DNA from 3 places in the Williamsia sp. Y853 genome. Region 1 is predicted to be linked to each of the others. Evidence: predicted binding sites of a transcription regulator. Region 1 holds the regulator's gene; each other region holds the start of a gene.

What was found. Region 1 encodes LexA, which represses DNA repair genes until DNA is damaged. Its sites were predicted from a motif close to CGAACANNTGTTCG; they were not measured.
Region 2: the regulator LexA is predicted to act here: its motif matches at 3,348-3,361, upstream of AC1TPF_RS19600 (DUF222 domain-containing protein).
Region 3: the regulator LexA is predicted to act here: its motif matches at 7,616-7,629, upstream of AC1TPF_RS04865 (HNH endonuclease signature motif containing protein).

The regions. Positions count from the first base shown of each region.
Region 1 is NZ_JBXCJC010000003.1:245,528-256,378, reverse strand. Features, by position in the region: gene AC1TPF_RS17345 (hydrogen peroxide-inducible genes activator) at 1-531, opposite strand, end outside; gene AC1TPF_RS17340 (peroxiredoxin) at 628-1,215, shown strand; gene AC1TPF_RS17335 (alkyl hydroperoxide reductase) at 1,242-1,772, shown strand; gene AC1TPF_RS17330 (aminotransferase family protein) at 1,861-3,099, opposite strand; gene hrpA (ATP-dependent RNA helicase HrpA) at 3,167-7,054, shown strand; gene nrdR (transcriptional regulator NrdR) at 7,081-7,530, opposite strand; gene AC1TPF_RS17315 (LysM peptidoglycan-binding domain-containing protein) at 7,620-8,126, opposite strand; gene lexA (transcriptional repressor LexA) at 8,317-9,036, shown strand; gene AC1TPF_RS17305 (acyl-CoA dehydrogenase family protein) at 9,139-10,281, opposite strand; gene hflX (GTPase HflX) at 10,374-10,851, opposite strand, start outside.
Region 2 is NZ_JBXCJC010000003.1:724,846-735,696, forward strand. Features, by position in the region: gene AC1TPF_RS19580 (acyl-CoA dehydrogenase family protein) at 1-410, opposite strand, end outside; gene AC1TPF_RS19585 (SDR family oxidoreductase) at 449-1,270, opposite strand; gene AC1TPF_RS19590 (cupin domain-containing protein) at 1,474-1,932, opposite strand; gene AC1TPF_RS19595 (hypothetical protein) at 2,094-3,236, shown strand; gene AC1TPF_RS19600 (DUF222 domain-containing protein) at 3,422-4,384, shown strand; gene AC1TPF_RS19605 (hypothetical protein) at 4,424-4,579, shown strand; gene AC1TPF_RS19610 (hypothetical protein) at 4,576-4,857, shown strand; gene AC1TPF_RS19615 (FAD-binding dehydrogenase) at 4,861-6,522, opposite strand; gene AC1TPF_RS19620 (hypothetical protein) at 6,681-7,061, shown strand; gene AC1TPF_RS19625 (helix-turn-helix domain-containing protein) at 7,070-7,909, opposite strand; gene AC1TPF_RS19630 (VOC family protein) at 7,936-8,463, shown strand; gene AC1TPF_RS19635 (class I SAM-dependent methyltransferase) at 8,505-9,260, shown strand; gene AC1TPF_RS19640 (TIGR03086 family metal-binding protein) at 9,257-9,868, shown strand; gene AC1TPF_RS19645 (TIGR01777 family oxidoreductase) at 9,900-10,851, shown strand, end outside.
Region 3 is NZ_JBXCJC010000001.1:984,107-994,957, forward strand. Features, by position in the region: gene AC1TPF_RS04845 (DUF2867 domain-containing protein) at 1-1,353, opposite strand, end outside; gene AC1TPF_RS04850 (histidine phosphatase family protein) at 1,415-2,092, opposite strand; gene AC1TPF_RS04855 (HAD family hydrolase) at 2,315-4,999, shown strand; gene AC1TPF_RS04860 (class I SAM-dependent methyltransferase) at 4,986-6,041, shown strand; gene AC1TPF_RS04865 (HNH endonuclease signature motif containing protein) at 6,307-7,587, opposite strand; gene AC1TPF_RS04870 (phosphotransferase) at 7,715-8,431, opposite strand; gene AC1TPF_RS04875 (TIGR03621 family F420-dependent LLM class oxidoreductase) at 8,570-9,424, shown strand; gene atzF (allophanate hydrolase) at 9,435-10,851, opposite strand, start outside.

The DNA of each region.
Region 1 (10,851 bases):
AGGCAACGCCAGAACGAAATCTTCGTCGTACATCGGAATCTCGATCATGCCGGTGGCATCGGCCGGCAATGCCAGCATCGCCGCGTCGATGGAATTGCGGCGCAATGCATCCAGCAATCGACTGGTCTGATCCTCGACGACCCGCAGCGTCAGGTCCGGGAGCTCGCTCGCCAGATTGCGCAGGACGCCCGGTAGCACGTACGGTGCCACCGTCGGTATCAGGCCAAGTCGCAACGTGCCTGACAACGGTCGCGCGACACCCCCGGCGGCCGCGGTGAACATATCCACCGCTTCGATTGCCGCAGCAGCCCGCGCCAATAATGCATCGCCTTCACTAGTCAAGAAGACACGCCGGGTCGAGCGTTCGACCAGCCGCAATCCCAACCCCGATTCCAGTGCCGCCAGGGCCTGTGAGAGCGAGGGTTGACTCACTCCTAAACTCTCTGCGGCAGAACCAAAATGGCGTTTATCAGCGATGGCCGCGAACGCCTTGAGGCCGGCGATCGTCGGCTGATAAGTTTGATCGGTCATGCCTATCACTATAGTGCTACTCATCACGTATCATTCTCAGTGGATTCAGGGCAGTATTAGTCACGCTGCTTTAACAGACCCCTAAGGAGAGCATTCATGCCATTGCTGACAATTGGTGATCAATTCCCCGCTTACAACCTGACGGCCGTCATCGGCGGTGACCTCTCCAAGGTTGACGCCAAGCAGCCCGACGACTACTTCACCACCGTCACCAGCGACGACTACGCGGGCAAGTGGCGGATTGTTTTCTTCTGGCCCAAGGACTTCACCTTCGTGTGCCCCACCGAGATCGCCGCTTTCGGCAAGCTCAGCGAAGAATTCGCCGATCGTGACGCCCAGGTTCTCGGTGCGTCCGTCGACAACGAGTTCGTGCACTTCCAGTGGCGCGCACAGCACGACGACCTGAAGACCCTTCCGTTCCCGATGCTTTCGGACCTCAAGCGTGAACTCGCCGAGGCCACCGGTGTTTTGAACGCCGACGGCGTTGCGGACCGCGCAACCTTCATCGTCGACCCGAACAACGAGGTCCAGTTCGTCTCGGTCACCGCAGGTTCGGTCGGCCGCAACGTCGACGAGGTCCTCCGTGTTCTCGACGCACTGCAGTCCGACGAATTGTGCGCCTGCAACTGGAAAAAGGGCGATCCCACCATCGACGCCGGCGAACTGCTGACCGCCAGCGTCTGATCGCCTGCTCGTAGAAGGAAATACAGATGAGCATTGATAATCTGAAAGAAGCACTGCCGGAGTACGCGAAGGACCTCAAGCTCAACCTGGGTTCCATCGCACGCACCACCGTCCTCAAGGAAGAGCAGCTGTGGGGCACTTTGCTGTCCACCGCGGCAGCGAGCAAGAACGCGACCGTCCTCAAGGAGATCGCCGACGAAGCTGCCGACAACCTGTCGGCGGAGGCGTACAACGCCGCCCTTGGCGCCGCATCGATCATGGGTATGAACAATGTGTTCTACCGTGGCCGCGGGTTCCTGGATGGCAAGTACGACGACCTGCGTCCCGGACTGCGGATGAACATCATCGGCAACCCCGGCGTCGAGAAGGCCAACTTCGAGTTGTGGTCCTTCGCGGTCTCGTCGATCAACGGTTGCGGCCACTGCGTCGCCGCCCACGAGAACACCCTGCGCGAAGACGGCGTCGAGCGTGAAGCGATTCTCGAATCGCTGAAGGTCGCGTCCATCATCGCAGGCGTTGCTGCAGCACTCAGTACTGCCGAGGTACTTGTCGGATAGCGAAACCTCGCTGCCACAGGCACTGACGTAACAAAAAGAGCAGGGACCCCCGACCGGGGTCCCTGCTCTTTTCGACGTTCTGCCCTCGCTACGTCAGCGCATCGGCCATCCGCGCCGCCATGTCACTGACCTGAGCACTGGTCATCACGAAGGCAGGCGAGATCTGCAGGGCGCCTTGCCCGGCCGCCCGTCCACTGACGCCATGGCGACGCAGCGCGCCGATGACCGCAGGAGCCGTCGTCGGATCAGCCAGCTGCACGGCGGCAACCGCGCCGAGGCCACTGCGGATCTCGCTGACAGCAGGCAGATCGGCCAGCGGCGCGAGCGCGATGTGCAGATCCGATTCGAGCCGTGCGGCCTCTTCGATCAGACCCTCGGATTCGATGATGTCGAGGTTGGCCATCGCCGCAGCCGCTGCGCCTGCATGTCCGCCATAGGTGTATCCGTGGCGCCACCACACGCCGCCCGCATAAAACGGTTCGGCGATCTTCGGGGCTATGAACAGCGCGCCCATCGGGACGTAACCCGACGTCAAACCCTTTGCGGTGGTGATCATGTCGGGCTCGAGCCCGAACCGGCTCGACGCAAACCAGGATCCACCGATCCGGCCGAATCCGGTGACGACCTCGTCGACGACGAACAGCACGTCGTGGTCGCGGCAGATCTGCCGAACCTCGGCCAGGTAACCCTCCGGCGGCAGGTAGATGCCACCGGCACCGATGATCGGCTCGACGAAGAACGCGGCGATGTTGTCGGCGCCGATCCGTTCGATCAGGCCCAGCAGGCTCTTGGCGTCATCCCAGTCGACGGTTGCGGCGTCGGACATGAGCTCGCCGTAGTTCTCGCGATTCGGCGGCAGGCCCGAGAGCGCAGTGCCCCCGACATGCATGCCGTGGTAGGCCTTGGTCCGGCCGACAACGATCTTCTTCTCCGGCTTGCCCATCTCGTGCCAGTACCGGCGGGCGAGTTTCACCGCCGAGTCGACCGAGTCGCTACCACCCGAGGTGAAGAACACCTTGCTCCCCGGGATCGGGGCGATCGCCGAGAGCCGGTCGGCCAGTGCGGCGGTCACATCGGAGGTGATGTCGCCGAACCCGGAATAGTGCGCCAACGTGCCGAGCTGGCGGGCAACGGCGTCCGCGATCGCGGTCCGCCCGTGTCCGACGTTGGTGAACCACAGACCGGCCGTGGAATCGATGTATTTGTTTCCGGAGGCGTCCCAGATGTAGGCGCCCTCGCCCCTGGCAACAACAAATGGTCCCGAGGCGCTCACGGCGCCCATGTCGGCAAACCCGTGCCAGAGACCGGTAGAAGAAGAAGCAGTCATGGGGTACATCATGCCTGTCCAGGTGGCGAGACGATGCCGGGACTCCGGCGACTACCATTGAGGCGATATGTCGACCGCGCCCGATCAGCCCAGCAGGCCCGCCGCGTCCGGGCAGCCCACCACATCGGGGCAGCGCCGACGCCGCGGACGTCCTTCGTCCACCAAATCCGGCTCGACCAGAACTGGATCGCGCACACCCGCCGGCCCCAGCCCCGAGGAGCTCGCACGGCGTCGCGCGCTGGTCCCGGTGCTCAAATATCCGCCGGAACTCCCGGTGTCGGCGGCGCGCGCCGAGATCGCCGCCGCGATCGAAGCGCATCAGGTTGTCGTTGTCGCCGGTGAAACCGGGTCGGGCAAGACCACGCAGCTCCCGAAGATCTGCCTGGAACTCGGCCGCGGGGTCGCGGGAAAGATCGGCCATACGCAGCCACGACGGCTCGCAGCACGGTCGGTCGCCGAACGCATCGCTGAAGAAACCGGCACCGAACTCGGCGGTGTGGTCGGCTATTCCGTCCGGTTCACCGACAAGGCGTCACGCGACACCCTGGTGAAGGTGATGACCGACGGCATCCTTCTGCGCGAACTCTCCCAGGACCGCATGCTGCGCGACTACGACACACTGATCATCGACGAGGCCCACGAACGCAGCCTCAACATCGACTTCATCCTGGGATATCTCAAACAGCTACTCCCCCGGCGTCCCGATCTGAAGGTGATCATCACCTCGGCGACCATCGAACCCGGTCGATTTGCCGATCACTTTGCCACCGAAGATCGACCCGTTCCCGTCATCGAGGTGTCCGGGCGCACCTATCCGGTCGAGATCCGTTACCGGCCACTTGTCGTCGAGGACGAGGACGAAGCCGACCTCGATCAGTTGCAGGCGATCGGCGCCGCAGTGGACGAGTTGTTCGCCGAGGGGCCCGGCGACATCCTCGTGTTCTTGCCCACCGAACGCGAGATCACCGATACCGCTGCCTCCCTCAAACACCTCGAAGCGCGTGGTGTCGAGGTGATCCCGCTGTTCGCCCGTCTGTCCGCCGCTGATCAGCACCGCGTGTTCGCCTCCCACAAGGGCCGACGGATCGTGTTGTCCACCAACGTTGCCGAGACTTCGTTGACGGTGCCGGGCATCCACTATGTGATCGACGCCGGAACCGCTCGCATGTCGCGCTATTCGACCCGCACCAAGGTTCAGAGACTGCCGATCGAGCCGATCTCGCAGGCCAGCGCCCGCCAGCGTGCCGGACGTTGTGGTCGTGTGGCCGCCGGTGTCTGCATCCGCCTCTACAGCGAAGACGACTTTCTGAGCAGGCCCGAATACACCGAGCCCGAGATCCTGCGGACCAATCTGGCCGCGGTGATCCTGAACATGACCTCGCTCGGTCTCGGCGATGTCGGCAAGTTCCCGTTTGTCGAGCCTCCCGATCCCAAGGCCATCCGCGACGGACAGCAACTTCTCGAAGAACTCGGCGCGCTCGTCCCTGCCACCCCCGACAACCCGGTACGGCAGCTGACGCCGATCGGCCGATCGCTGGCGCGGATCCCGGTGGACCCGCGTTTGGCCCGCATGCTGGTCGAGGCCGACAAGCAAGGTGTCCTGGGGCCGATGCTGGTACTCACCGCCGCACTGTCGCTACCCGATGTCCGGGAACGGCCCGCCGAACACCGGCAGGCGGCGGACGAGTCACACCGCAGATTCGCCGCAGACGGCTCCGAGTTCCTGACCCTCCTCAATCTGTGGACGTATCTCGAGGACACGCGAAAAGAGCTGTCCTCAAGCCAGTTCCGCAAACGCATGCGCCGCGAATTCCTGCACGGACTGCGCATCCGCGAGTGGCGTGATCTACATTCGCAACTCGTCCGGATCGCCCGGGATCTGGGCTGGACCGTCCCGGCGGACTTCGAGACGCCCGAATCCGATTCGGCGACGGCGGTCGCCGTCCACCAATCGGTCCTGTCGGGTCTGCTCAGCCAGATCGGCGTCCGCGAAGGAGAATCCAAAGAGTTCCTCGGGGCTCGCGGGACGAAGTTCATGATCTTCCCCGGCTCACATCTGTCGAACAAACCGCCTCGGTTCGTGATGGCGGCCGAGATCGTCGAGACCTCCCGCCTGTGGGCCCGGACCGTCGCCCGCATCGAACCCGAATGGGCCGAGCGACTGGCAGGCGATCTGGTCAAACGCCAATACAGCGAACCACATTGGTCGAGCAAACACTCTGCGGCGATGGCCTACGAAAGGGTCACGCTCTACGGCGTTCCCCTGGTCACCAGACGTCGGGTGAACTTTGGATCCATCGACCCCGAGGCAGCCCGCGAGCTGTTCATCCGCAGTGCCCTCGTCGAAGGAGACTGGCGCACCCAGCATCCGTTCTTCCATCGCAACCGGGCGTTGCTCGACGATGCCGAAGAGTCGGTGCACCGGGTCCGGCGCACCGATGTCGTGGTCGACGACGACACCCTGTTCGCGCACTACGACCGCCACGTTGGTCAAGAGGTGGTCTCGGGCAGGCACTTCGACACCTGGTGGAAAACCGCACGCAAGAAGGACCCGAACCTCCTCGATCTCGATCCCGCCGACGTTGTTTCAGGCGATCCGGCCGGTTTCCCGGACACCTGGCGCCAGGCTGATGCCACGTACGATCTCCGGTACCACTTCGAGCCCGGCGCCGAGGACGACGGCGTCAGTGTGCTGATTCCGCTGCCCCTGCTGATGCGGGCGCGGCCTTCGGGCTTCGACTGGCTGGTCCCCGGTATGCGCACCGAACTGGTCACCGAATTGATCCGCACCCTGCCGAAAACCCTTCGGCGCCAGATCGGTCCGGCGCCGGATCTGGCCTCACAAATCCTTGATGCGGTCACACCGCGTGCCAAGCCCCTGACGTCCAGCGTCGCCGCCGAACTCACCCGGCTCACCGGAGTGAGAATCGCAGCCGCCGATCTGAGGCCGACCGCACTGCCCGACCACCTGCGGATGACGTTCGTGGCGCTCAGCCCGGACGGCCAGGAGTTGGGCCACTCCAAATCGTTGACAGAGCTCCAAGAACGACTCGGCGGCAAGGCCCGCGCGGCTCTGGAGAAAGAGGCCGCGACCGAGTCGACGCCGGTGGCAACCACCTGGACAGACAAGACGTTCGGAACAATCGCGCGCTCGGTCCGCAACACTGTTGCCGGACAAGAGATCACGAGTTACCCGGCCTTGGTGCCCCGCAGAGGTGGCTTCACCGTCGCACCGATGTCGACCGAGTCCGAGCAGCGCAGCGCGATGTACAACGCCCTGATCGGACTGCTGATCAACGATGTACCTGGCCTACGGCACAACGCGACTTCTGTTCTCGGAACCGCGGAGCGGCTGGCGCTGAGCCAAAGCCCTTACCCAACCGGAGAGGCGCTGCTTGCCGATTGCGTACGAGCGGCCGTGATCGACCTGGTCCCCCCGCAGCCGGAGGTCTGGACCGCTGCCGATTACACCGCCCTGAAAAGCCATGTCGCCGGGCAGGTCACGAGCCGGGCCACGACCAAACTGCGCCAAGCCGCGGCGATCCTGACCCGGGTGGCTCCGCTGCGCACCGCCATCGCGGCCACCACGGTGGCCGACGCTGCCGACGACGTGCGGGATCAACTCGGCGATCTTGTTTTCGACGGATTCATCTCGGCCACCGGCGCCGAACACCTCCCCGAGATCCCGCGGTATCTGGATGCCGCCCTGGCCCGGCTGGAACAGCTGCCTGCCTCCGCCGCACGGGACGCCGCGTCGATGGCAGCCATCGATCGCGTAGTGGCCGCATGGACAGACCATCTGCGGATGATCCCGCCGCAGCGGCGCGATGCGGTCAGCGAGGCTGCAGGCTGGATTGTCGAGGAATTGCGCGTCGGACTGTTTGCTCAACAGCTGCGAACTGCGTACCCGATTTCAGAAAAGCGTGCCATCAAGGCAATCCGAGACTTACGGTAGCGGCGCTAGGACTTGCGGTAGTGACGCTAGGACTTGCTTGATCGGAGGTCGTCGATTTCTTTCTGGAAATCGTCCACCGAGTCGAATGACCGGTAGACAGAGGCGAACCGCAGGTATGCGACCTCGTCGAGATCGCGAAGCGGGCCGAGGATGGCCAGGCCGACCTCATTGGCCGGTACCTCCGCCGAACCTGATGCCCGCACTGCTTCTTCCACCTGCTGCGCAAGATGCTGCAATTTGTCGTCGTCGACCGAACGGCCCTGGCAGGCCCGGCGGACGCCGCGCATGACCTTCTCGCGACTGAACGGTTCCGTGACGCCGGTCCGTTTGACCACCGAGAGCACCGCGGTCTCCACCGTGGTGAAACGGCGTGCACACTGCGAACAGGCGCGGCGGCGACGGATGGCCTGCCCCTCGTCCGCCACTCGCGAATCGACTACGCGGGTGTCCTCGTTCTTGCAAAACGGGCAATGCATGCACGAATCCTCGACGGTCGACGGCCTGGGCGGAGTGACCAGACACTGTGACTCCGAGGATACCGTCCGGGATTGCAGCCCCTCCACGTCTACCTCGCGTAGACGGGCGTGACCAATGCCTGGCCCACCGACAGTGCCGAGTTGTTCATGGCGTTGAGCTCCATGATCTTCGCCACCACGGCTTCGGTCGGCATCTCGGGTGCGATGCGGGAGGCGATGGCGCCCAACGACTCCCCCGATTGGACCCGGACGACCTCGGTGCCGACGCGGGCCGGATCCGCGGACTGCTGCATGACCCCGCCGAAGAAGGTCATGAAGGCGACCACGAGCATCAGACCGACACCGGCGACCGCTGCGCCCGCCCAGGCGCGCCTGCGGGCGAAGACCATCTCGCGAGCGGTCGGTATCCGCCGCTCGGAGTTACGCGAATCGGCACACGAGACGGCCACCCGGCGCTGCGCAGGCAGACGGCGACCGGCCGGGCGTGATGTGTCCTCGGGCCGTACCGGGCGCGTGGTGCGCGTGCGGGTACCGCTCTCGGGGTGGTGAACAGGCCGAGCTGTGGCCGGCCGGATAATGGTGGTGGCTGCAGTCATGGGGTTCAGTCCTCGGTCATCGGTTCGATCCCTATTCGATCACTCGTTCGATTGAAAGAGTGTTCGATTAGTACCACGGGCCTCCGACAAAGCGCCACGCCTGATCGAACAAATGTTTGAGACTTGTGACCATTTGCACTATCTTTGTCGACATGGACCCCGCCCGACACCGCATGAACTGGAGGACCTGATGGCCGATAGAACCCAGCCCCCGACACCGGCGGACGGGACCGCGACCACTGTTGTCGCCACCGAACCACTCGCCGAGGGCTCACTGACCCCCCGCCAAAAAGCGGTTCTCGAGGTCATCCGTACCTCGGTCCGCGAGCGCGGCTACCCACCGAGCATCCGGGAGATCGGTGACGCTGTCGGCCTGACCTCGACATCGTCCGTCGCCCATCAGCTCCGCACGCTGGAACGCAAGGGTTTCCTGCAGCGCGAGAACAACCGGCCTCGCGCGGTGAACATCCAGGACACCGATCTGAATCCGGCCACAGCCGCCGGACAGGTTCAGGCACCGGACGAATCCCTGCCGACGCCGACGTTCGTCCCGGTCCTCGGCCGGATCGCGGCCGGCGGTCCGATCCTCGCCGAACAAGCTGTCGAAGACGTTTTCCCACTCCCCAAAGAGCTGGTGGGCGAAGGTTCGCTGTTCATGCTCAAGGTCGTCGGTGAATCGATGATCGACGCCGCGATCTGCGACGGCGACTGGGTGGTCGTACGCCAGCAGAATGTTGCCGACAACGGCGACATCGTGGCGGCGATGATCGACGGCGATGCCACGATCAAGACGTTCAAGCGCACCAAGGACGCCGTGTGGCTGATGCCGCACAACCCGGTGTTCGATCCCATCCCGGGTAACGATGCCGTCATCCTGGGCAAGGTCGTCACTGTGATGCGTCGGCTCTGACCTCCGAGTCGTAGGCAGATCACTCTCATACAGATCAAAGGCGGGGTGTACCGGGATATCCCGGTACACCCCGCCTTTCGAGTTCAGGGGACCACTGGGTGATCAGACCCCGAGACTACGTCCGATCACTTCCTTCATGATCTCGGTCGTCCCGCCGTAGATGGTCTGCACACGAGAGTCGAGGAATGCCTTGGCGACCGAGTATTCACGCATGTAGCCGTATCCACCGTGCAGCTGCAGACACCGGTCGACCAGGTGCACCTGATTCTCGGTGGCGTAGTACTTGGCCATCGCGGCATCCGGGACGGTCAGCTTCTTCTCGTTCAGCAGACCGATGCAGTGGTCGACGAAGACGCGGGTCGTCGTGGTCGACGTCGCCAGTTCGGCCAGCAGGAACCGGGTGTTCTGAAAGTTCCCGATCGAGCGACCAAAGGCCTTGCGGTCCTTGGTGTACTGAACGGTGGTCTCCAGCACCTGCTCCATCGCCGCCGCGGCGACAACAGCGATCGACAGGCGTTCGCGAGGCAGGTTCTGCATGAGGTAGATGAAGCCGAGGCCTTCTTCACCGAGCAGGTTCTCGGCGGGCACACGGACGTTGTCGAAACTCAGTTCGGCGGTGTCCTGCGCCTTCATGCCGACCTTGTCGAGGTTGCGGCCGCGTTCGAAGCCCTCCATGCCACGCTCGATGACCAGCAGGCTGAAACCTTTCGCGCCGGCCTCGGGGTCGGTGCGCGCGACCACGATCACCAGGTCGGCGTTGATGCCGTTGGTGATGAAGGTCTTCGATCCGTTGAGCACCCAGTGGTCGCCGTCTTTCTTGGCGTTGGTCTTGATGCCCTGCAGGTCCGAACCGGTTCCGGGCTCGGTCATGGCGATGGCGGTGATGAGCTCGCCGGAGGTGAATCCCGGAAGCCAGCGCGCCTTCTGCTCCTCGGTGGTCAGTTCCAGCAGGTACGGCGCGATGACGTCGTTGTGCAGGGTGAAGCCCAAACCGCTGTACCCACCCCTGGCGGACTCTTCGGAGACGATGGCCTGGTAGCGGAAGTCGTCGACTCCGCCGCCGCCGAACTCTTCGGGAGCGTCCACGGCCAGGAAGCCGTTCTTACCCGCTTCGATCCACACATCACGATCGACGATGTTCTGCTCTTCCCAGCGGGCGTGATACGGCGCCACATGCTGTTCGAGGAAGCTTCTGTACGAATCGCGGTACAGAAGATGTTCAGGCTCGAAAATCGTACGTTCCATCAAGGTCTCCATAACGAGGTGTCAAAACGCGGACGTGCCAGTAACTGTAACGGGATTCTACATTTTGCCCAAGGGCCTGGAGGCCTGGATTTTTAGAACAGATCAGATGCGGCGAACTCGGCCAGCTGGCTGGCCAGCGCAGAAGGCACACTGGCGACGATCTCCGTGCCATCGGCTCCGTGCTCCTCCCGCGACACATCGCCTTCGGCGTGGATGCGTGAGACCAGGTCACCCCGGGAGTACGGCACCCGGACGGTGACATGGACGTCATGCCGCGACACCAACTCGCGGACCCGCTCGAGCAGTTCCGGGATACCTTCGCCCGTGGCCGCCGAGATGAAGACCGCGTCGGGGAACAGACTGCGAAGCTGTGTCAGGACCGTCGGATCGGCGACGTCGATCTTGTTCACCACGAGAAGCTCCGGTGGTGCGGTTGCCTTCTCGTCCTGGATCACCTGATCGACGACCTTGCGCACCGCGCTGATCTGCTCGGTGGGAATCGGGTCCGAACCATCGACGATGTGCAACAGCAGATCTGCGTCGATGACCTCTTCCAGGGTCGAACGGAAC
Region 2 (10,851 bases), 480 kb from region 1:
ATCGCGAACGCCGAACGAATCGTCCCGTCCAGGAGTGGAGCGAGCCATTTCTCTTTGTGCTCGTCGGTACCGAACAGACTGAGCACTTCCATGTTCCCGGTATCCGGTGCCGAGCAGTTGCAGGCTTCGGGGGCCAGCACCGCACTGTGACCCATGATCTCGGCCAGCGGCGCGTACTCGGAGTTGCTCAGACCCGGCCCGAACCGGGGGTCGGGATGAAAGAGGTTCCACAGCCCACGCGCTTTGGCCTCGGTTTTGAGTTCTTCGACGATCGGTGGATCAAAATGCGGATCGCCGGATGCACGCATCTGCTGGGCATAGACCTCCTCAGCCGGATAGATGTGTTCGTCCATAAAAGCCAGCAGGCGCCCACGATAGTCGGCGCAGCGGTCGGAGTACCCAAAATCCATTGCCACATACCTACATTCGTTGTCGTCGGGTGACCCGGTCAATCTCCGTCTGCGACCAGATGGCGTTGAAAGCGCCGCATGCCTGCGATCCACCGGTCGTAGTCGGAGCCCTTGTTACGGTAGAAGTCCAGGACCTCGGGATGCGGCAGAATCAAGAATCTCTCATCTTCCATCGCCGCCAGTACCTGATCGGCCACATCCGCCGGACTGAGCACCACACCGGATTCGGTCACCGCCCGCGCGGCCACCGAAGCACCCGGTGTGTCCGTCTCAAAGCCCTCGCGCAGCAAGGCGGTTTCCACCCCCATCGGGCACAGACAACTGACCGCGATCCCCTGGTCGCCGTAAGTCACCGACAACCATTCGGCAAACCCGACCACCGCATGCTTGGTCACCGAGTACGGCGCCGAACCGATCTGGGTCAGCAGGCCCGCCGCCGATGCCGTCGACACAAAATAGCCGCCGCCGTTCTCCAGCCACAGCGGAACCAGGATCCGGGCGGCCCGCACGTGCGCCATGACATTCACGTCGAGAGCCACTTCCCACAGTGCGTCGGAGGTGTCCAGACCCAGCCCTGCGGTGGTTCCGGCGTTGGCGAAAAAGATCTCGACCGGCCCCAGCTCTGCCGCGGCTCGACCGATCATCGCCTCCAGAACCTCAGGGTCGGAGACGTCACCGCCCATCGCGATCGCCCGGCCCGGATATGTCGCGACGATCTGCGCGGCCACAGCGTCGGCCGCCGGAGCGTTGAGGTCGGCGACCAACACACTCACATCGGCGGCGGCCAACGCCTGAGCCAGGGCCGCACCGATTCCGGCGCCACCTCCGGTTACAACGGCAACTTTTCCTGCGATCTTCACTCAACCGATGCTAGAGGTCCCACCCGCGCAAGGGCCCAAAACGCCGTCGAACGTGCCCTAATTGCCGCCGACCGGGCGAACATACAATCAGGCGCTGGAAACACCGAAGGTTCGCGGCCTCATGATTGCTACTTTCATCCGCTCGATTGTTATTTCGGCACGTTCAGCGGTTTAATCGGCACGATCGGCGGAATTGCGGGTTGTTATTTGGCGGCGCAGGGCGGTGCAGCCGCATCTTCGAACAGCGGAACGCCCAGAGGTTCGAGGTACACAACATCAAGAATGACCGGCACCTTGCCGAGGTTATGCCCTTGATGGACGTTGTCGTCGCCGGCAGGTTCGTTGATCAATTCTCCGGTCTTGTAAATCACCGGCTTACAGTCCGGCCCGGGGTGAGTCAATGTGCCCGCCTGCACGATTCCCACGACAGGACCGTCATGGTAGTGCCAACCGGTAGTTCCACCAGGCGCAATGGTGATCTGCTTGGCCACCGCATGCAAACCATCGGGAATGAAGGGCAAGAGATCGGCGGGGATCTCGATATCGGCGTACGTCACCGCAGAAATGCCCTCACCGGGTGTTGCATTCGCGGTGGTCGGCACCATCAGTGCGGCACAGGACAAGGCCGCCACCGCAGTTACCGACCGGATTAGTTTCATCATCAGTACAGCGTATGCGTGATTACCGCAGCTCACCCGACTTCGAAAGAAAAACGGACATCTCCCCTTGTATCCCTTATGAAGGCGACATACCGCGCGGGGTGCACGCCTACAATTCGATCCACCACTGTCCGCCTACATATTTCGACGAGCCGAGGAATGCTGTGACATCGACTGTCCGCCAGGCGCCCAAAATCGGGTTGTTCACCCGTAATGCGACGGGAACCTCCTCGGCCGAGGCATTCCTGATCATCGCGATCGCCACCATCCTGGTCACCAGGGCATATCTCTGGTTGACCGACTACCCGCAGGTCGGTGGCGGTACCCTCCACATCGCTCACGCTCTGTACGGCGGCGGATTGATGATGCTTGCGCTGCTGGTGAATTGGTGGTTTATCGGTTACGGGGCGCGGGTGGCCACGGTCCTGTTCGGCGGCATCGGGTTCGGGCTCTTCCTCGACGAGGTCGGCAAGTTCGTCACCAAGAACAACGACTATTTCTATGGGCCGTCGGCCGAGATCATGTACGTGCTGGTGGTTGTCGTGATCATCATCGGTCGGATCATGAGGGAGATCAGGCCACTGAGCGCAAACGAGAATCTCGCGTCGGCGGCAGCCATCGCCGCCGACGGTGTGGCCCGCGGCCTCCAGACACATCGCCGCGAACTCGCTCTACGCATGGTGGAGCAAGCGGAGGAACTCGACGCGGACCCGGAAACCGCACAGAACATCCGAGAACTGCTCATCAGCGCCCCCGTCGCATCGGCCCGACTCCACGCATTGCAGCAGTGGGCACCTCGGTTGATTCCGAGATTCCTACTCAATCCCCGGTGGCTTCCCATCATGTGTTGGTTACTGATCTTCTCGGCATTCGTCGCCCTGGTCTTCACTGTCATCGGGCTGACCATCGACGGCTACTACGAGAGCGACAACCTGGTACTCGACCTCGACGGAAGGGACGCGGCCGGCGTCATCTCCCTGGTGAGCGCCACCGCCACATTGGCACTTGCGGTACCGGCGATGATCGCCCGCAATCGCACCGACAAACTCTGGCCACTGCAGTTCCTGCGTTATGCCGCACTGATCTCCACCTTGCTCAACGCGCTGGTCGACTTTGCCGTCGAGGGGTTCGGGGCACTTGTGGGCCTGGGGGTCGGGCTGTTCACGCTGGCGATCATCTCCTACCACCTCGATCTGCGGGCGCGCGCCGCGAACCCGAGAGCGCACGCCGAAGCGGTCGCCGCGGCCGACGATCCCGCCGACGACGCCGCCGAGGTGAAGTCCGCACCGCCAGAACGGGTCGGCTAGCCCGCAACCGTCAATTTGGTTGGCCAATGCATCTGATGCGCAACGCGTTGTCTCACCGGATGTTTCCCGAAACTCTCGACCGCAGAGTAGGGCGTTGCGAACCTCTCCAATCGAACAAACATTCGACACATCGCGTTCTCCGGGGTATCCTGGTTGAAAGCTGGCGATCAGATGTGCTGGGGGGCATGATGACTGACGATCCGTCTGATGAGGTTGCGGTTGGTTCTTCTTCGGTTCCGGTGTTGGTGCGCAAATATCTCGAGTTGGAGTTGCTGGTTGCCGATATCGCGGACTGCACTGATTCCGATATGTCTGATGCGGAAGTCAATGAGCTTGTGCGGGTGCATGAACGGATCGCTCGTAAGCTCGAGCTCGCCGGGTTGCGACACTTGTTGGTGGTCTCGGATCGGTCGTCGTTTTCGAAGGCCGGGTATTCATCGCTGTTTGGTTTCACCCGTGGCGAGTTGCGGCTGACCAAAGGCCAAACCATGTCCAGGATCCGCGGCCTGGAAGCTGTCGGCCGATTCCACACGATGCAGGGCGAAGAGCTGGCACCGAAATGCCCTGCCGCCGAAGAGGCCTGGTCCCAAGGGTTGATCGGCGCCTCGCATATGGATGTGATGCTGGATGTGCGCAAACAGATCCCCTCAGCTGCTGATCCGGCCGTGTATGACGTGGTCGATCAGTGGATGACCGAAGAAGCCGTCGAGTCCGATCCGACCCGCCTGGCTGCTGCGGGCAGTCAGGTGTTGGCCCGGGTCGATCCCGATGGCCGGTTGACCGACGACAGTGATCGGGCCCGCAGACGCTCGGTGAGTATCGGCGATCAAGGTGTGGATCTGATGGCCAAAATCTCGGGCACCCTCGATCCAGAAACATTGGCGTTGCTGACCACCGTGATGGATGTGTGGGCCGCACCGGGGATGAATAATCCGGCCGACCCCTACTCGCCCACCGGCGCGTCAGATGATCCGAAGCAAGATCAAGAGTTGATGAAGGCAGCCGCCGAACGTGACACCCGTTCGCGGGGCCAGATGCGTCACGACGGGCTCAAGGCAATCCTGAAGACCATTTTGGAATGCAACCTGCTCGGCAAGTCCCATCGGGGATTGCCGGCGCAGATCATCATCACAATGACCAAACAATAACTCGAAGAGTGCGCCGGGATCGCGAAAACCGCTTCCGGGGTGGATATCCCGATCGGGGACGCACTGGAGTTGGCGACCCGCTCCGACAAATATCTCGCGGTATTCGCCGACCACTCCGCTGAAGTCCTGTATCTGGGCCGGGCCAAACGGACCGCGCAGAAAGGTCAACGCCTGGCCCGCCGCATCACAAAATGATCGGTGATGGTCCTGATCAGTGGCAGACCATCATGATCACCGAGGGCCCCGACAAAGGACGGGTGGGGTGGATACCGCCGGTATCGGTGGACCCGGAACGCAAACCGCGGGTCAACCGCGCCCATCACGCCAACGAAACCGTCGCAGCGGCCTGGCAGAAGACGCTGGCCGACCGCCAGGTAGCGCTGACGCAACACCTAGAGAAACTCACCCGAAATCGTGGCAACCACGAACCCGACATCGACATCGACATCGACAATCCCGAACAGATCGATTAGCGACTAGCCGAGATCCCGCGCCAACGCTCGACCCGCCGCGCGACCGGAGAAGATGCAACCACCCAGGAAGGTGCCCTCCAATGCGTTGTAGCCATGTACCCCGCCGCCACCGAATCCGGCGACCTCGCCGGCGGCATAGAGACCCTCGAAGGCACTGCCGTCGTGGCGGATCACCTGCGAGTCGAGATTTGTCTCCAGACCACCCAGGGTCTTGCGTGTCACAAGATGCAGGCGGACCGCGATCATCGGACCATATTTGGGGTCTTCCAGGCGGTGCGGCGTGGCCACTCGAACCAGCTTGTCGCTGAGGTAGTTACGCGCATTGCGAATCGCCATGATCTGCATGTCTTTGGTGTAGTTGTTGTCGATCTGGCTGTCGCGGGCGCGCACCTCCGCAGCAACCTGGTCGTAGTCCAGCTGTGGTCCGGGGGTGATCTCGTTCATGCCCGCCACCAGATCTCGAAGATTGTCGCGAACCACAAAGTCGGCACCGTGTTCCTTGAATGCCTCGACAGGACCGGTGGCTCCCTTTTTGACCCGCTGCAGAAGGAGTTTGAAATCTTTGTCGGTAAAGTCAGGGTTCTGCTCCGAACCCGAGAGCGCAAACTCCTTCTCGATGATCGCCTGGGTAAGGATGAACCAGGTGAAATCGTGGCCGCCCCGGGTGATCGTCCCAAGCGTGCCCAATGAGTCGAATCCGGGGAAGTTCGGTACCGGCAATCGTTTTCCGGTCGCATCGAGCCACAGCGAAGACGGACCCGGGATGATGCGGATCGCGTGATTGGGCCAGATCGGATCCCAGTTCTGGATCCCCTCGGTGTAGTGCCACATCCGGTCGCGGTTGACCACGCTGCCGCCCGCATCTTCGGTGATCTGCAGCATCCGGCCATCGACATGGGCGGGGACACCAGTGATCATGTGCTCGGGTGCCGGACCCAATCGATCTGTGGGCCAGTTCTTCTTGACCAGTTCGAAGTTGCCGCCGATTCCGCCGGAGGTGACGACAACCGCCCGCGCTCGAAGCTCGAAGTCTGATTCTCGTTCCCGACTCGACGACACCCCGCGTGGTTCGGTAGACGGGACCAGCACCGTCCCGCGGACACCCACTGCCCGTCCGTCCTCGACAATGATCGCGTCGACCTGATGACGGTATTTGAAAGTGACCAGGCCCTTGGCCGCACCGGCGAGGACGGGCTCCCGGAAGACCCGGACCACCTCGGGACCGGTACCCCAGGTGATGTGGAAGCGCGGAACCGAGTTCCCGTGTCCGGTCGCCGATCCGGAACCGCGTTCGGCCCATCCGACGGTGGGCATCACCTTCAGGCCCAGTTCGTGAAGGTATGAACGCTTCTCACCGGCAGCAAAATTGACGTACGCCTCGGCCCACTGGCGTGGCCAATGGTCTTCTCGGTCTCGATCGAACCCGGCCGACCCCAGCCAGTCTGCCCGCGCGAGTTCCAGCGAGTCCTTGATCCCGAGCCGGCGCTGCTCCGGCGTGTTCACCATGAACAGGCCGCCGAGCGACCAGAACGCCTGCCCACCGAGGTTTTGTTCGTTCTCCTGATCGACGATGGCCACCCGTTTGCCGGCCTTGACCAACTCGTGAGCCGCGACCAGACCCGCCAGACCCGCACCGACAACGATCACATCAAATTGCTCGGACACCCATACACCCCTGCCTGCCATGGTTCAACACTGAACGCGCTTCGGAGTTCCTCCACGCCCCCTGTGAGCATAGGGAAGGAGTTCGAGTGTGTCGTGAACACGAGCCCTTTGCGTCCATCCAGCCCTCGCCGAGCCGCTACGCATACGATACTGGACCGGTGGCAACCAAGGACTCCCCGGACGACCCCGACCGACAACGATTCCGCACGCTGGCCCAGGCCGCCCTCAATGCCGATCGAACTGTCGGACAAATGGATTCGCTCATCGAAGGCCTAGGGTCGGCACTGGTCGACTTCGACCGGGCGATGACCGGATTCGACACAACGCTGAATAGTTTGAGTGGTGCCCTCGACGACTTCTCGGCGACGCTGTCCCGGGTGGATGCGATGGTGACGAACATGGTCGGCGTCGTCGAAAGGATGGAGAAAATCGCAGGCCGGGTCGAGTCCATTGTCGACATCGCCGAAAAGCTGATGGCCCCGGTGTCGTCCGCTGAATCCATGGTGCGCGGCCTGCTGGGCCTGCGGCGCGGCGCCTGACCGAACAATCAGGACGTCTCGGAGATCGCGTCGCGGAGGTAGTCGCTGGGCGTGCGCCCGATGACCGCCTTGAACTCGCGCGCCAGATGGGCTTGATCGGAGTACCCCAGTTCAGCCGCCACTTCAGCGATCGTCGCGTCACCTCTGCGCAAAACCATCGCCGCATCCTGCAGTCGACGCCGTTGGATCAGCCATTTCGGACTCAGCCCGGTGCGATGCACTGTCAGGCGTTGCAGCGCGCGGGTCGACATGGCGACCTCCGCAGCGAGGTCGGCCACCCGTCGTGGGCCGCCATCGTCCTCGACAAGGTCGATCACCCGATTGATCAGAATGCCTTCCTCATCAATCGACCATCGTTGAGCCCACCGCTCGTACAACTGCGCCACCTGCTGATATCTGTCCTCCGGACTGCGATCTTCTGCGGTCATGGCCGCTCGGACCGAAACGGTGAGGTCGTCGTCGCCGGGGATGGGCAAGGGCATCCCGATCGGCAACGGCGGGCTCGATCGTGATCCCGGCGCCATCGACCGGCCGGTCATCACCGTGATCGCGGCCGGACGGAGCAACACCCCGGCAGCCCACCCGCGGCCCTGCAACTTCTGTTCGCTGGTCCCCTGGCTCACGCAATACAATGCGGCCCGATCAGGTTCGATCACCACATTGCCGCCTGGATGTTCGAGCACCGGCTGCAATACCGGCATCTCGAGGTCCCAGACCGCTATCCACACGTGCCGCAACAGCTCGCCGGGCGGAAACGGTATTCGGTGTAGTCGCACGCCGTCGCGCCCGGGATTCAGCTGGCCCCTCGGCGGTTTACTGACTTGGCCCATCTTGTCGCGTTTGTTCAAGCCTGCCCCCTGCACCCACGGTCAGCATGGAAGCCATGACAATTACAACCGCAGCTCACGGACAACACACAGAACACGGTGTGCCACATGGCTTCACCTCCCTGACCCCGTTCATCGTCGTCACTCCTGCCAAAGACGCCATCGCGTTCTACCAGGACGTCTTCTCTGCCACGCTCACCCAGAGCACCGAGTTCCCCGGACCGGACGGCGAGCAGATCGTCGCCCATGCCGTACTCGACTTCGACAACGGCAAGTTACAGCTGGGCGATCCCGATCCCCAGTATGGACTGATCCCCCGACAGTCAGGTGACTCCGATTGCTACTCCCTGTCGGTCTACGTTCCGGATATCGATGCGGTGCTGGCTCGGGCCATCGAACTGGGCGCGACCGTGCGCGAGCCGGCACAGACGTTCGTCTCCGGCGACCGCTTTGCATCACTACGTGACCCATTTGGAATCAGATGGTCGGTGATGACACGGGTCGAGGACCTCTCCGACGAAGAGAGTGCCGCACGGGTGTCCGAATGGGCGGCCCAACAGGGCGCAGGAGCGTAAAAGCGTTGCCCCTGTCCGGGCAAGGTGGCAGCATCCGCCTCATGATCGAAGATCTGTTCTTCGCCGCACATGAGGGCTTGCCCCGCGAGGCCCCGGGTTCCGAGACAACGACGGAACTACTGTTTCGTCTCGCAGGGCTGCACACCGGGTCGCGCGGAAAACGCCCACTACGAATCCTGGACATCGGCGCCGGTACCGGACCTGCCACGATGGTGCTGGCAGGCCTCGGTGCGCAGGTCACCGCCATCGACACCCATCAGCCGTTTCTGGACGAACTGGTCTCGAAAACCAAGGCCGCCGGCGTACGCAACCAGGTGACGATCTCGAACGTCTCCATGGAAGACCTGAACTACCCCGACCATTCCTTTGATCTGGTGTGGGCCGAAGGTGCCGCCTACATCATCGGCTTCGACAACGCATTGACGTCATGGCGCCACCTGTTGGCACCGGGCGGCGCGTTGGTGCTGACCGAGGCGGATTGGCTCACTGGGGAGCCTTCGGCCGGCGCCACCGAATTCTGGGACTCCGCTTATCCGGAAATGCGAACGACCGGCCAAAATATTTCCGCGGCAATCGAACTCGGCTGGACGGTCGCGGCCACCTACCTGCTGCCCGAGACCGACTGGGATGAGTACTACATCCCCCTGAGCTTTCGGATTGACGAGCTCAGGCTGGAGTTTCCCGATGCGTCGGCAGATCTCGACCTGGTCGGTCAAGAGATAAACGTCCGAAGGGACCACGGCTCCCATTACGGTTACACCGGGTACGTCCTACTGCCAAGGGAGGTCGAACGATGAGCAGTCCCGAATCCATTGCCGACAGATACACCCGCCGCGCCACAACATTTGCCGCGGTGATCGCCGCAGCCCCGCCGGATCGCTGGTCATCGCCATCCCCGTGCGCCGAGTGGACCGCAGCCGACGTGTTGCAGCACATCGTGGACATGCAGTCCGCGATGTTCTCCGCCCCGGAACAGACAGTGCCCCCGGAACAGACTGGGCCACCGGCACCGACCGTGGACGCCGATCCGCTCGGTGCGTTCAACCACGCCCGCACAAACATCGAACGAGCCCTTGCCGATACCGCAGTCGCCGAGGCCACGGTGCAGACACCCATGGGTCCTTCCACGTTCGCCGAACACGTCGATGGAGTCGCAAGCGCCGACCTGGTGGTCCATGGATGGGATCTGGCACGTGCACTCGGGCTCGAACACCGAATTGATCCTGCCGAGGTCGAGGCGGCGTGGCCGGGCGTCCAAGAGATGCCCGACATAATGCGGGTCCCGGAGGCTTTCGGCCCCGGAATCGTCGTGTTCGGACCGATCGTGGACGTACCGGACACCGCACCCCTGCACGACCGACTCCTCGGACTGCTCGGCAGGGACCCGCACTGGAAATCACCGTAACCGGATCGAATCCCTGCGTAGCCTGGGCCATATGGGTATCACGCATACGAGCACGGTCTCCACACCCATCGACGAAGTGTTCGCCTGGCACGGCAGGCCAGGAGCTTTCGCCCGCCTGTCACCGCCATGGGCACCGCCCTCACTGGTAAAGGAAGCCGATTCACTGGAGGACGGCACCGCCGTGCTGTCGTTCGGATGCGGACTGAAATGGGTGGCCCGGCATCAGCCGACGCGCTTCCATCCACCGAATCAGTTTGTCGACCAACTCGATTCGTGGCCCCTGCGATTGGTGATGACGTGGACGCACCATCATGGTTTCTCGGAGCTCGATCCGCAGACCACCAAGGTCACCGACACCGTGGAAACCGCCGTGCCGACGGCACTGCTGCGCCCGATGTTTCGTTACCGGCATCGGCAACTGGCCGACGATCTGGCCACCCACGCCTGGGCGATGCCGTTGGCCGGTAAACCCTTGACCATTGCCATCACCGGCGCGTCGGGACTTGTCGGATCCGCCTTGCGCGCATTGCTGACCACCGGAGGTCACCGCGTCATCTCCCTGGTGCGGCACATCCCCGAGGGTCCCGACGAACGTCGTTGGAACCCCGGCGATCCCGCCGAGGATCTCTTGGCAGGTGTCGATGCCGTGGTGCATCTCGCCGGCGCGTCGATAGCAGGGCGGTTTGGCGACGGACACAAGTCTGCGATCCGGGACAGCAGGATCGAGCCGACAGCAGCACTTGCACGTATAGCCGGCATCACCGAACCCAGCCCGACTTTTGTATGCGCGTCGGCCATCGGGTTCTACGGCTACGACCGCGGAGATTCCGTACTCGATGAGAGCTCCTCGCGCGGAGACGGTTTCCTCGCCGACGTCGTATCCGATTGGGAAGATGCCACCTCACCGGCGGCCGCCGCCGGAGCGCGGGTGGTGAACGTCCGGACCGGGATCGTCCAGGCAGCCGCGGGCGGAACCTTGAAGT
Region 3 (10,851 bases), on a different contig from region 1:
GGTTGCCATGGTGTCGAACGTTTTTCGGTGGACGGGTAACGTCGCATACCAGTAACCACGTCCGACCACACCTCGCGGATAGAACACCGTGCGCAGGTCGAGGCGGGATCCGGTGCCGGTGTCAGATACGGCCACATCGAGCCATGCGGACCCCGGGACCTTATGAGTTGATCTGAGCCGCAGCGCCTTTCCGGGCTCGGCCGAAACAATCTGCCACATCCATCGCCGAGGGCCGGAGTACTCGCCGTTGTTGCCGCCGTAGGCTTCGACCGCCTCCCAGAGTCGTGCCGGGTCGACAAGCGAGTTGCCGGAATGGCTGGTGGTGTAGGACTGTTCACCCGCCCACTTCGGATCGGTGGGGATCGGGTCGGCAGGAGGATGGTCGGGTGATGCGTTCTTCCAGGTGCTTTCGACCTCTCCGCGGTCGATCCGCGCCAGTGCCAGCTCGACAGACTTCCGGTACGGTGTCAATCCTGCTGTGGGAGGCGGTATCACGGTGGCGATGTCGTGTTCGGAGACGACCGCATTGTGTTCGAGTGATTCGATCAGCGGGCGGGCCAGCCCGCCGGGAATCGGTGTCACGGTGCCCACCCATCGACTCGCGAGTGTTGGTGTGAGCAGCGGCAATACGAGGATGCGTCGTTTGGAGAGGCCGGCAACCTCGGCGTATACCTGCATCATGTCGCCGTATTCGAGGACATCAGGGCCACCGATGTCCCAGGTCCGGGATTCCGGTACCGGGGCGGTTGCGGCTTCGACCAGGAAATGGAGGACGTCGTTCACCGCGATCGGCTGGATCTTGTTGTGCACCCACCGGGGCGTGGTCATGGCGGGTAGACGCTCGGTCAGGTGCCGGATCATCTCGAACGACGCCGAACCCGAGCCGATCACCACGCCTGCCTGCAGAACGATCGTCTCGATGCCGGAGTCCATCAGGATCTCGCCGACCTCGGAGCGTGAACTGAGGTGCTCCGAGAGCTCGACGCCGGTGGGATGTAATCCACTGAGGTAGACGATGCGACTCACTCCGGCGGCCTCGGCCGCTGCGACCACGTTGCGGGCCGCGCGCTGCTCTTCGGCTTTGAAGTCCTTGGTCCCGCCCATGGAGTGAACCAGGTGATAGATCACGTCGGCGCCGTCGAACGCCTCGGCCAGTGATGCCGGATCCGACAGGTCTCCCTTGATCACCGTTGCGCGCTCGGCCCACGGGGCACCCCGGAGCTTGTCCGGTGTTCGCGCCAGCACCCGGACATCGTGCCCTCGTTCGATCAATCGCGGTGCCAGGCGCCCGCCGATGTATCCGGTGGCGCCGGTGACCAGGATGTTGCGGGCCTGCGTCCGTTGCGGCTGCATATCCGCAGTGTGCCCAGCGCGGCCGTCGGCAAACGTTGATCAGCCCTCGCCCGGGCTGCGGTCAGCGCATGGTCATCATCGGCCGGGTGCCTTCGTTGTCGTCGTCGATGTCGGCGTGGGCGTGATCGTTCACCGACATGACGTTGATGCCCGAGCTGCCAACGAGGAGTTTGGTGATCGACGCGTTCACCATCGTCCGGGAGACCGCGGGCCAGTTCTCCGGGCTGATGCCCCAGAGGTCCGCGATCACCGCGCCGATGGTTCCGGCGGACGACGCCGCGATCGCCACCTGGCCGGGTCCGGCGTGTTCGGCGATCTGGGCCAGGGCTCCTCGAACACCGTCGCGGTATTTCGCATACGAACCGTCAGCCGCATTCGCCCACTCGATCAACGCGCCGTCCAGGTTGCGCTGGAACCCGCGCTGCGCGGAGGCGGCCTCGGGTGCGTTGCCGGTGGGCGGCACGTGGGTCTGGGCGAGGCGCTCGAGGTCGTACTCGTTCCAGCCCGGGTTCACCACCGGTTCCGGCGCTGCACCGCTCGGGAACTGCGCGACGATCTCCTCGATCGTCTCGAGTTGGCGCGCGAGGTTTCCCGACACCGTGAAGTTCACCTTGCCTGCGCGGGCGGCAAGCGTCCTGCCGACGTTGCGAGCCTGCCTGCGGCCCAGTTCCGTCAAACTGCCGTAGCCGTTTTCGTCGACGCCGGCCTGACCGTGCCGAACCAGATAGATGACACCCATGCCACTCATCTTGCAGGTACCGGGTCGGTGATCAACATGCTGGCCCACTTGAGTTCCGGTGAGATATCCGCAGTCCGCGATGTTGGATTGCAAGACTCTGTACCTGGACCGCCATTGTTTCGAGACCGGCAAATCAGTCATTCGCGCCATGAGTGGGTTGCGTCACTAGGATGGGCTGGACCCAGACGAACACGATTGGACAGAGCCCTGATCAACGAAGTGATGGAATCCGACAACCAGGTGGTGCGTCGCGGCCGGACCACCCTCTCAGACGTACAGCAGATGCTGCAGGACGGATCATGTTCTGTCCTATCGCTGGACATCTTCGACACGGTGTTGTGGCGGCGGGTTCCGCGGCCGACCGATCTGTTCGCCGTATTGGGTGAACGGCTGGCGAGAGAGGGCGCCTTACCGTCGTGGGTGGATGCCGCCACCTTCCGCCGGATGCGGATCGTGGCCGAATCGGATTCGCGGGAGCGACGGGGAGCACTCGGCCCCGAGGTGTCGATCTATGACATCTGGCGTGAGATGCCCACCACGATCATGTTGGCAGGCGACATCGACTACTACGTCGATGCCGAGATCGCCGAGGAATACCGGACCCTGGTTCCGGACCTCGACATCGCGTCGGTGATCAACACCGCTCACACGCACTCGATTCCGATCGTTCTGGTGTCCGACACCTACTTCCTCCAGGAACATCTCGACCGCTTTCTCGACCAGCCGGGTCTTGAACCGCTCAAGTCCGCGAGGTTTTTTCGCTCGCATGAGCACGGTGTGGACAAGGCCGAAGGTCTGTGGAAGATCGTGGTCAAGGCGCTGGGCGTGGTGCCAAGCCAGATCGTGCACATCGGCGACAACAAGCGTCCGGATGTGACGGTGCCCGGCAAGTTGGGTGTCCGGACCGTGCACTTCACGCGAATCGGTGAGCGATACGAGCCGATCCTGCGCCGCGAGCGCAGCCCACTCGGACCGTTTGGTCCCAGCGCGCCTCGTCTGGATCTGACGCAGGGCGACTTCGGCATCACGAGCCTGCGCGCCAAGTTGATCGAGGATGCGCAACTCGATGCCGTCGCGCCCGATGTGGCCTGCACGTGGCGTTACGGCGCATCGGTGCTCGGACCGGTGCTCACCGGCTTTGCCGAATGGGCCGCGCGCCGGGCTCACGAAGAGGGCACCTCGATGCTCTGGTGTCCGATGCGGGAAGGGGAGATGCTCTCGACCCTGATCAACAACGCTGCCCGCCAACACGGCTTCGATGTCACCGCGAAGCCGGTGTGGTTGTCCCGGCATCTGACATCGGTTGCGGCACTGGGAGTCGTCGATCAGGACAGCATCCACAAGTTCATGCGGCGCCGTCACGGTATGACCATCGGCGGCTTGCTTGGCATCCTCCAGCTGCGGCCCGGTGACGTCCCGGCGTTGTCGGCGCGGCTCGGCACGGTGCTCGACAACGGGATCATCGCCGACGACGTGGCCACCGCCCTGACCGAGTCTCCGTCGATACGCAACCGGATCGCCACCACGGCAACAGCCACCCGAGAACGGCTCCTCGCGCATCTGCGGTCGGTTGGTGCACTCGACTCGACCGATCTCACGCTGGTGGATCTGGGGTGGGGCGCCACCATCCAGAGCCAGCTGGCAACGGCCTTGGAGCTGGCCGGGATTCCGATCACACCGGCAGGCCTGTACCTCGCGACTGACACACGCAGTACCGCGGTCGCACTGCGTGGTCTGCGTCTGGAAGGATATCTCGGTTCCGCCGGTGAACCCGTCGAGATCGTCGGCCCCCTCATCCGAAGTCCGGAGGTTCTGGAACAGGGGGTGAGCAGCCTCTGCGGATCGCTGCTCGACTTCACCCCTGAGGGCGAACCGGTCCTCGGACCGATAGCGGGTTCGGCAAGCCAGATACACGCGCGCGCAGCGCTGCACGAGGGTGTTCACGCTTTCCAGGGTGAATGGATTCGATATGCCTCGGCGTTGTCGGACTGGCCGGCGTTCAACGGTGGTGAGGTGCCGCTGCTCGGCAATATCCTGGCGTCGTCCATCATCTCGCCCACTGCTGACGAGGCCTCGGTCTTCGGCGCGTGGGAGCACGAGGACAACTTCGGCTCCGATCTGGTGAGTCATGTGGTCCCGGTGGATCTCCTACCCGCCGTCGGGTACATGTCGCCGGGGGATGTCACTGACCTCCTGATGCGGGACTCTTTCTGGCCGCAGGTTCTGGCGGCAACGGATCCGAAGCTGGCCGCAGCTGCCGAGGCCGTGAACTCGGGTGCCGTACCGGCCGAGGTCTTCGAACCGGACGACCCGGGTAGCGAGACTGTGCTGCGTTTCCGGACCGGCGACGGCAAGTGGCATGACGGACCGAAGGTTCCGTTGCGGATCAACCGGAACGGATTGTCGTTCGCGCGCTTGAACTTCGAGGCGTTCGACGCGACCGACATCTCGTTGGCGATCCCAGGGCGTCCGGCGCTGGTGCGGGTGGACTGGATCGAGGCCACCGTCACCGCAGGCGGGCATCGGTTGCCGGAACCGCTGCGCTGGGAGCATCCCGGGGACTTCTCCGGCCTGGTGTACGCGGAATCGACGTGGCTGGGCGGCAATCTGGTCGAGTTCCACGCCCCACATTCGGCCCTGTGGATACCGTTGGCCGCGCGGGCCGGTGCTCCGGTCAGTACCGCTCAGGTCACCATCGCGTTTGCTGTTCTCCCGCAGTCGTTGTCGGGCCTGCAGCATCGACCGCCACCCGGACCGCGACTCGCCAGGTTGACCGCTCGCGCCAAGGAGGAACTGCGGGCGGGTGGGCCGCTGGCATTGGCTGCCGGTGTGGCCCGCATCGTCACTCGCGCCGGGAGTCCGCCACCTCCACCGAAGGAAGAGGACGACGACCGTGACGACACCTGAGTTCGGGGATCGAGGCGATCCACATGCCCAGGCGCGGAATGCGCGCAGGGCTCCACTGCTTCTGCACTCATTGACCCTGTTCTCCGAGGTGATCGGCCGCGTCTTCGCGGCGGCGCGTCCGGCGATCGTGGTGGAGGTGGGCGTCGAATCCGGCGGCGCGAGTTCGATCTACCTCGAGCGCGGTGCAAACGACGTGTACTGCATCGAATCGAGTCCGACCGAGGATATGCGAAAAGCTCTGGCGGATAACCCCAATCTCCACCTGGTGGAGGGGTTCTCGCCGGAGATTCTCGACGGTATACCGAGTGGCGATGTCTACGTACTCGACGGTGACCACAACTACGCCACCGTCCGTGCCGAACTCGACTGGATTCTGGCCAAGGCTCCCGACGCGATCGTCATACTTCATGACGTCTTGTGGCCCTGGGGTCGGCGAGATCTGTATTACGACGCCGACGCTGTCGATACCGAGGCTGTTCACGAGCACGGTGATGACGGGCCCACGGTGTGGCACGACGAGGTCACTCCTGCGGGTTTCGTCGGTCTCGGTCAGTTCACAGTTGCCGTCGAGGCCGGGGGTGAGCGCAACGGCGTGCTGACCGCGGTCGAAGACGCCCTGGCAGCGCAACCGTCGGGTACGCACGAGTTCGCTTTGGTGCCGGCAATTTTTGGACTCGGGATCATCTACCCAACCGGAGACGTGGAGCGCGCGGAGCGCCTCCGTGAAGCGCTCGAACCCTATAACAATTCGCCGTTGCTGGCGGCCATGGAGAACAATCGGATTGCGCTGTACACCCGCGTTCTCGCCATGCAATACGAGATGGCCGAGGCCGCCGTCAATCGCGACGAACTCGTACACCAGCTCGAGCAACAGCGTGCGCAGCACAGTGACGAGATCGCCGACCTCCGGCGCCGACACGACGAAGAACTGGCTGCACTGCGGGCCAACCCACCCATTTCGATCCGCAACGTGACCCGACGTGCGGCGCGGAAAGCAGTGCGTGGGGTCCGTGGTGTCACTTGGGGCAGACCTTCGCGGTAGGACTGTGCCGCGTGGCGGCCGTCTGTGCGGAAGTTCCTCAGCAGCAGGATGGTTCGCTCCCGAAACCGTGGTCGACCACTGCGCTGTCATGCGGAGCTGTACCACCATGTCCCGGCCGGCCTGGTGAGAATCGCGCCAGTGCGCGTTTACCAGGCCGGGCCGGGATCTGATGGCCCCGGGGTTTCACTATTCAGTTCTCAAAGATCTTGCAGTACACAGGGTTCAGCCTGTGTTGCTCGGTCTTGCGGTTTGGTGTCTCGCCGTCTTATGCGGCGGTGAGTTCGGTGGTCAGGGTGCGGCGGGCGTGGGATCGTAGTTCGGTGGTGGTGCCGGGTGCGATGAACCATGGATGGCCGTCGTGGCCCAGGAACACGGTCCAGCCGTGGTGGTGGATGTAGCGGTGGTGTCGGCGGCAGAGTAGGACCATGTTGGTCAGGCTGGTGCTGCCGCCGTTGCGCCAGAAGTCGATGTGGTGGGCGTCGGTGTAGACCGCGGCGCAGCCACATCCAGGGAACGCACACCCCTGATCGCGGGCGATCAACGCTTTGCGGATCGCGGGGGTGACGGTGCGTTGGTCGCGTCCGACATCGAGTGGGACCGACTCACTGTCGAGCAGGATCTTGGTGATCACCGAATCACAGGCCACCATCTGGGCGGTGGGTGCTGAGGCGGGGCCGGTCCATTCGAATTTTGGCGCCATGGCCGGCGGTGTGGGATCCGGGATACCGCGCAGCTGCAGTTGTTGCAGATATTCCGGCGAGACTGTCACCGTCACATGTGGTTTCGCCCCGCCCCGGGTGGGCCGGTCTTCCTGATCGAAATACGAATCCAGCAATCGTTCCAGAGCATCAGCCCGGATTTGGCCTGTGCTCCGCGGATCCGGCGAGCCGTCGGGTTCGGGTACCGGCCTGCACAGTGGATCCAGTGCCACCGCCAGCTTTTCGCCGAGCAGACTATCGAGATCGAGGGTGCCGTGGGTGCGGCCGTCATCGCCGGTTCCGAATGACAACTCGTTCAAATCATGGTTTTCGGCGTCCGGGATCTCTTTGTCCGGCGGCGATAACACCAACGCCATATGCCGTGCCCGTACCGATACTGCCGCCGGCGTCCCCATCAACGCTTCGGTTAGCAGTCCGCGCTCACAATCGGAACGGTCAGTAGCTGGGAGTTCTGGGTTGCGACGCTCAATATGATGGAGCCCCTTCACAATCGCATCCACGTGCTCACCGGATAGTTGTCCGTCGATTCCATAATCGGCAATCGACGGAATGCCGCTGAGTGCCTTACCTACTCGCACATATCGGTGCGCGACGGTCGGCGCGACACCTGCGTCCCGTAATAGTTTGGCTGTGGACCCCACGCCTTTCTTCTGCGCGATCCGACGCTTATCGAGTTCACCGGCCAGACGGAAAAGTATCTGCTCCACAACATGATTGAGTCGAATAACTGCCACCGTTCGTGAAGATACCTGCGCATCATCACCGGCGACCAAAGTCGCATCCCCTGCCAGATCTGACAACCTGGCGAACATCTCCCCGAAGTCCATGGCCCAATTTTACTCGCCCCATCGCATTCGCACAAGTGTTCGGGGTAACTGATCCCGTTGCACTGCAACATCTTTCGCTAAACTCACGTTCGCGGTCCATTAGTGTAACGAGGGGGTCCGACAAGTGTCAGGTGGCGTTCCACAGCCGTTGGTAGTAGTCCAACCGAACGTGATCAACGGGGAGTCCGTACGCGCTGACCAGTTCATGCTCCCAACCAGGTCCGTAGTTCCATTGGGTGCTCATGGCGGCCACTGCGATATCTGCCCAACGATCACCGATACCAAGGGAACCGAAATCGACGTGACCGGAGAGCTCCCCGGCGTCGGTCAGGATGGTGTTGGGGCAGCACGCATCCCCATGGCAGACGACGAGATGATCGACCGTAGGGGGGTCATGAAGAACGCGGTCCACGTGAATGTTTCTGGAGGCGGCGTCGGCGATGCGTGTTGCTGGATCCCATTGCCAGGGGCACTGCTCGACCGGCAAACTGTCATGGAGTTCCCGCAAACCACGCCCGACAGCCCGGACTGCAATATCGGGTCGGGCGAGCCAGCGCGGCGATACAGCACTGCTCCCGGGGAGTGCGCGGGTGAGAAGCCATGCCGCCCGCTCGGACCGACCAGCCGCGATGACGCGAGGCGATGGGGTGTGCGGATTCGTCCAAGACAGCTTGCGCGCTTCACGTTCCAACGACACTTCCGCATGTGGGGGCTGCCATTTGAAATAGCGGGTCGTCGGCCCGGTTCCCAAGCGGTATGTCACTCCGCCGGCGCCGTTCATCCACACGGCTTCGACGGGCTCATCTGCGGTGACAAATCTGGCGAGCAGCTCGGGAATGGGCATTTCGGGAACGGCCGACGTCACCCTATGAGCATATATGTTGGGGTGTTGGGGATCGAGATCCACAGCACCACAAATTGTTCCATTGTCCATGCCGTATCTCCGGCATCGGAGGTGGAATCCTTCGATATGGTGGATTTCATGGGTGCAACGCGTGAATTCCGTTTCGGTGTGAATCTGCTGGGTCGTGGCAGCGCGGATGATTTTCTGGCGGAGGTGCGTGATGCCGAACGATGTGGCGTCGATGTGATCTTGTTGCCAGACCACCTGGAACTCGGGGCGCCCTTCCCCATGCTGGCCGCCGCAGCGGCGGCCGCGCCAACCGTCCGGGTCGGCACGTTTGTGCTCAATGTCGGCTTCTATCGACCGGTACTGTTGGCCCGGGACATCGCCAGCGTCGATCAACTCAGTGGTGGACGGTTCGAGGTCGGTCTTGGCGCCGGCTATGTGGAGAGTGAGTTTGAGGCTGCTGGAATACCTTTCGGGACGCCTGGGCAGCGGGTGCAGCATTTGCGGGAGATGGTGCTGGCACTCAAAGACCTTCTCGGCCGCGACGACCACGAGCCTCCGTCGGTGCAGACTCCGCCGCCGATCATGATCGCCGGTACCGGAGACAAGGTTCTCACCCTCGCGGCGGAGCATGCCGACATCGTTGCCATCGCCGCAGTGGCCGACGACGAGATGCTGGCCGAGCGTGTTGATTTCATCCGATCCAAGGCCGGTGATCGGTTCGATCAACTCGAGATCAATCTGATCATCTTCGATCTCGCCATCGATCGTGACCCCGACCTCGATGTCCTTCGCAGCCATCGGCCGACGGATACCGATGCCGAACTCCTGTCCCTGCCAAACGGATTGCACGGCAGTCACAGTGAGGTCGTTGCGCGCATCCGGGAACTGCGGGACAGGTTCGGGGTCAGCTACATCACGCCGATCGACCCGCCCGCCGCCGATATGCAGGCGTACGGGCGGGTCATCTCGGAACTTCGGGGTTAGTGCGGAGTGTTCAGCGCTCCAACCAGTGTGTCGCGGTGAGTGGTTCGGCATCGGCCACCGAGTCGTGGCTGCATCCGAAGCCGACGGTCCAGCGACCGTCGGACAGTTCTACCGGCCCCAGTGTCATCGGTGCGGGCAGCTCTGCGAGGAATTCGCCGAGGGCTGCCGGTGACAGGGTCCAGAGTTCACCGCGGATGGACTTGCCGTGTTCGCTGTCTCGAACCAGTCCTGGCTTGGCGGGTTGAGTGTCGAGTGCGACCAGGCGATAGTCCGGTGCGGTCGCGGCCTCACCCGACCAGCGGGCGCCACGACTGGTCAGCTGGCGGTCCAGTGGCTGTCCACGAAGATGGGCCCCGACAACAAACACCTCGGTGACGTCGGCGCCGGCCCGCTCCGGCCAGGATGGACCGGTGGCAGGCAGGCTGCTGCCGATGCGCCCGGCGATGTCGAGGGCGACGGCGTCGTCGTATGCACGTCCGATCACGGTGATCCCGAACTGCGCTGTGCTGCCGTCCGATTCGATCACTTCTCCGGCCGGGACTGCCACGGCGCACATATCGAACAAGTTGCAGAAGTTGGTGTACGTGCCCATCGTCGCGTTGACACCAACCGGATCGGCAGCCACCTGCGCCAGTGTCGGATGCATCGGGGCAGTCGGAACCAAGAGTGCCGACGCGTCGCCGAGCGTCTCCAGTGCGCGGACGCGAAGCTCCTCGACGCGTCGACGGTCGGCCAACAGATCAGTTGCCCGGAAGCGATCGGCATCACCGATGATGCCGGCCACGGTCGGATCGAGGCCGTCCGAATCCTTGGCGGCCGAGATGAACTCGCCGACAGCGTCATAACGCTCTGCCACCAACGCTCCCTCGTACAAGAGTTTGGCGGCGGCGAGGAAGTCGTCGAGTTTGATGCGCTTGACCGCGATGCCCGCCGACACGGCCTGGCCGACGGCCGCTTCGAATGCGGCCTGCCAGTGTTCATCCAATGCGGGCAATGTGTCCGGGACCGCAACCACGGGCTGCTCGCCGGCCGCAAAATATGTTTTGGCGGGCCATGTTCCGACGTCGGACATGACACCCATCGCACGATTGGCGAGATCGAGGTCGGCGGCGAGGATTGTGACACAGTCATAGCTCGCACACGCGGGCACGACGCCGGCGGTGCTGACCACGCCCAGTGTCGGTTTGATGCCCACGATGCCCTGCAATCCGGCAGGCACGCGGCCGGATCCGGCTGTGTCGGTGCCGATCGCGATGTCGGCGAAACCCAGTGCGACGGCGACTGAGGATCCGGAACTGGAACCGCCCGAGATCCGGTCGTCACGGCGGGAATCACGCACCGCTCCATAGGGACTGCGGGTACCGACAAGGCCGGTCGCGAACTGGTCCAGGTTGGTCTTGCCGATGACGACCGCGCCCGCTGCCCGG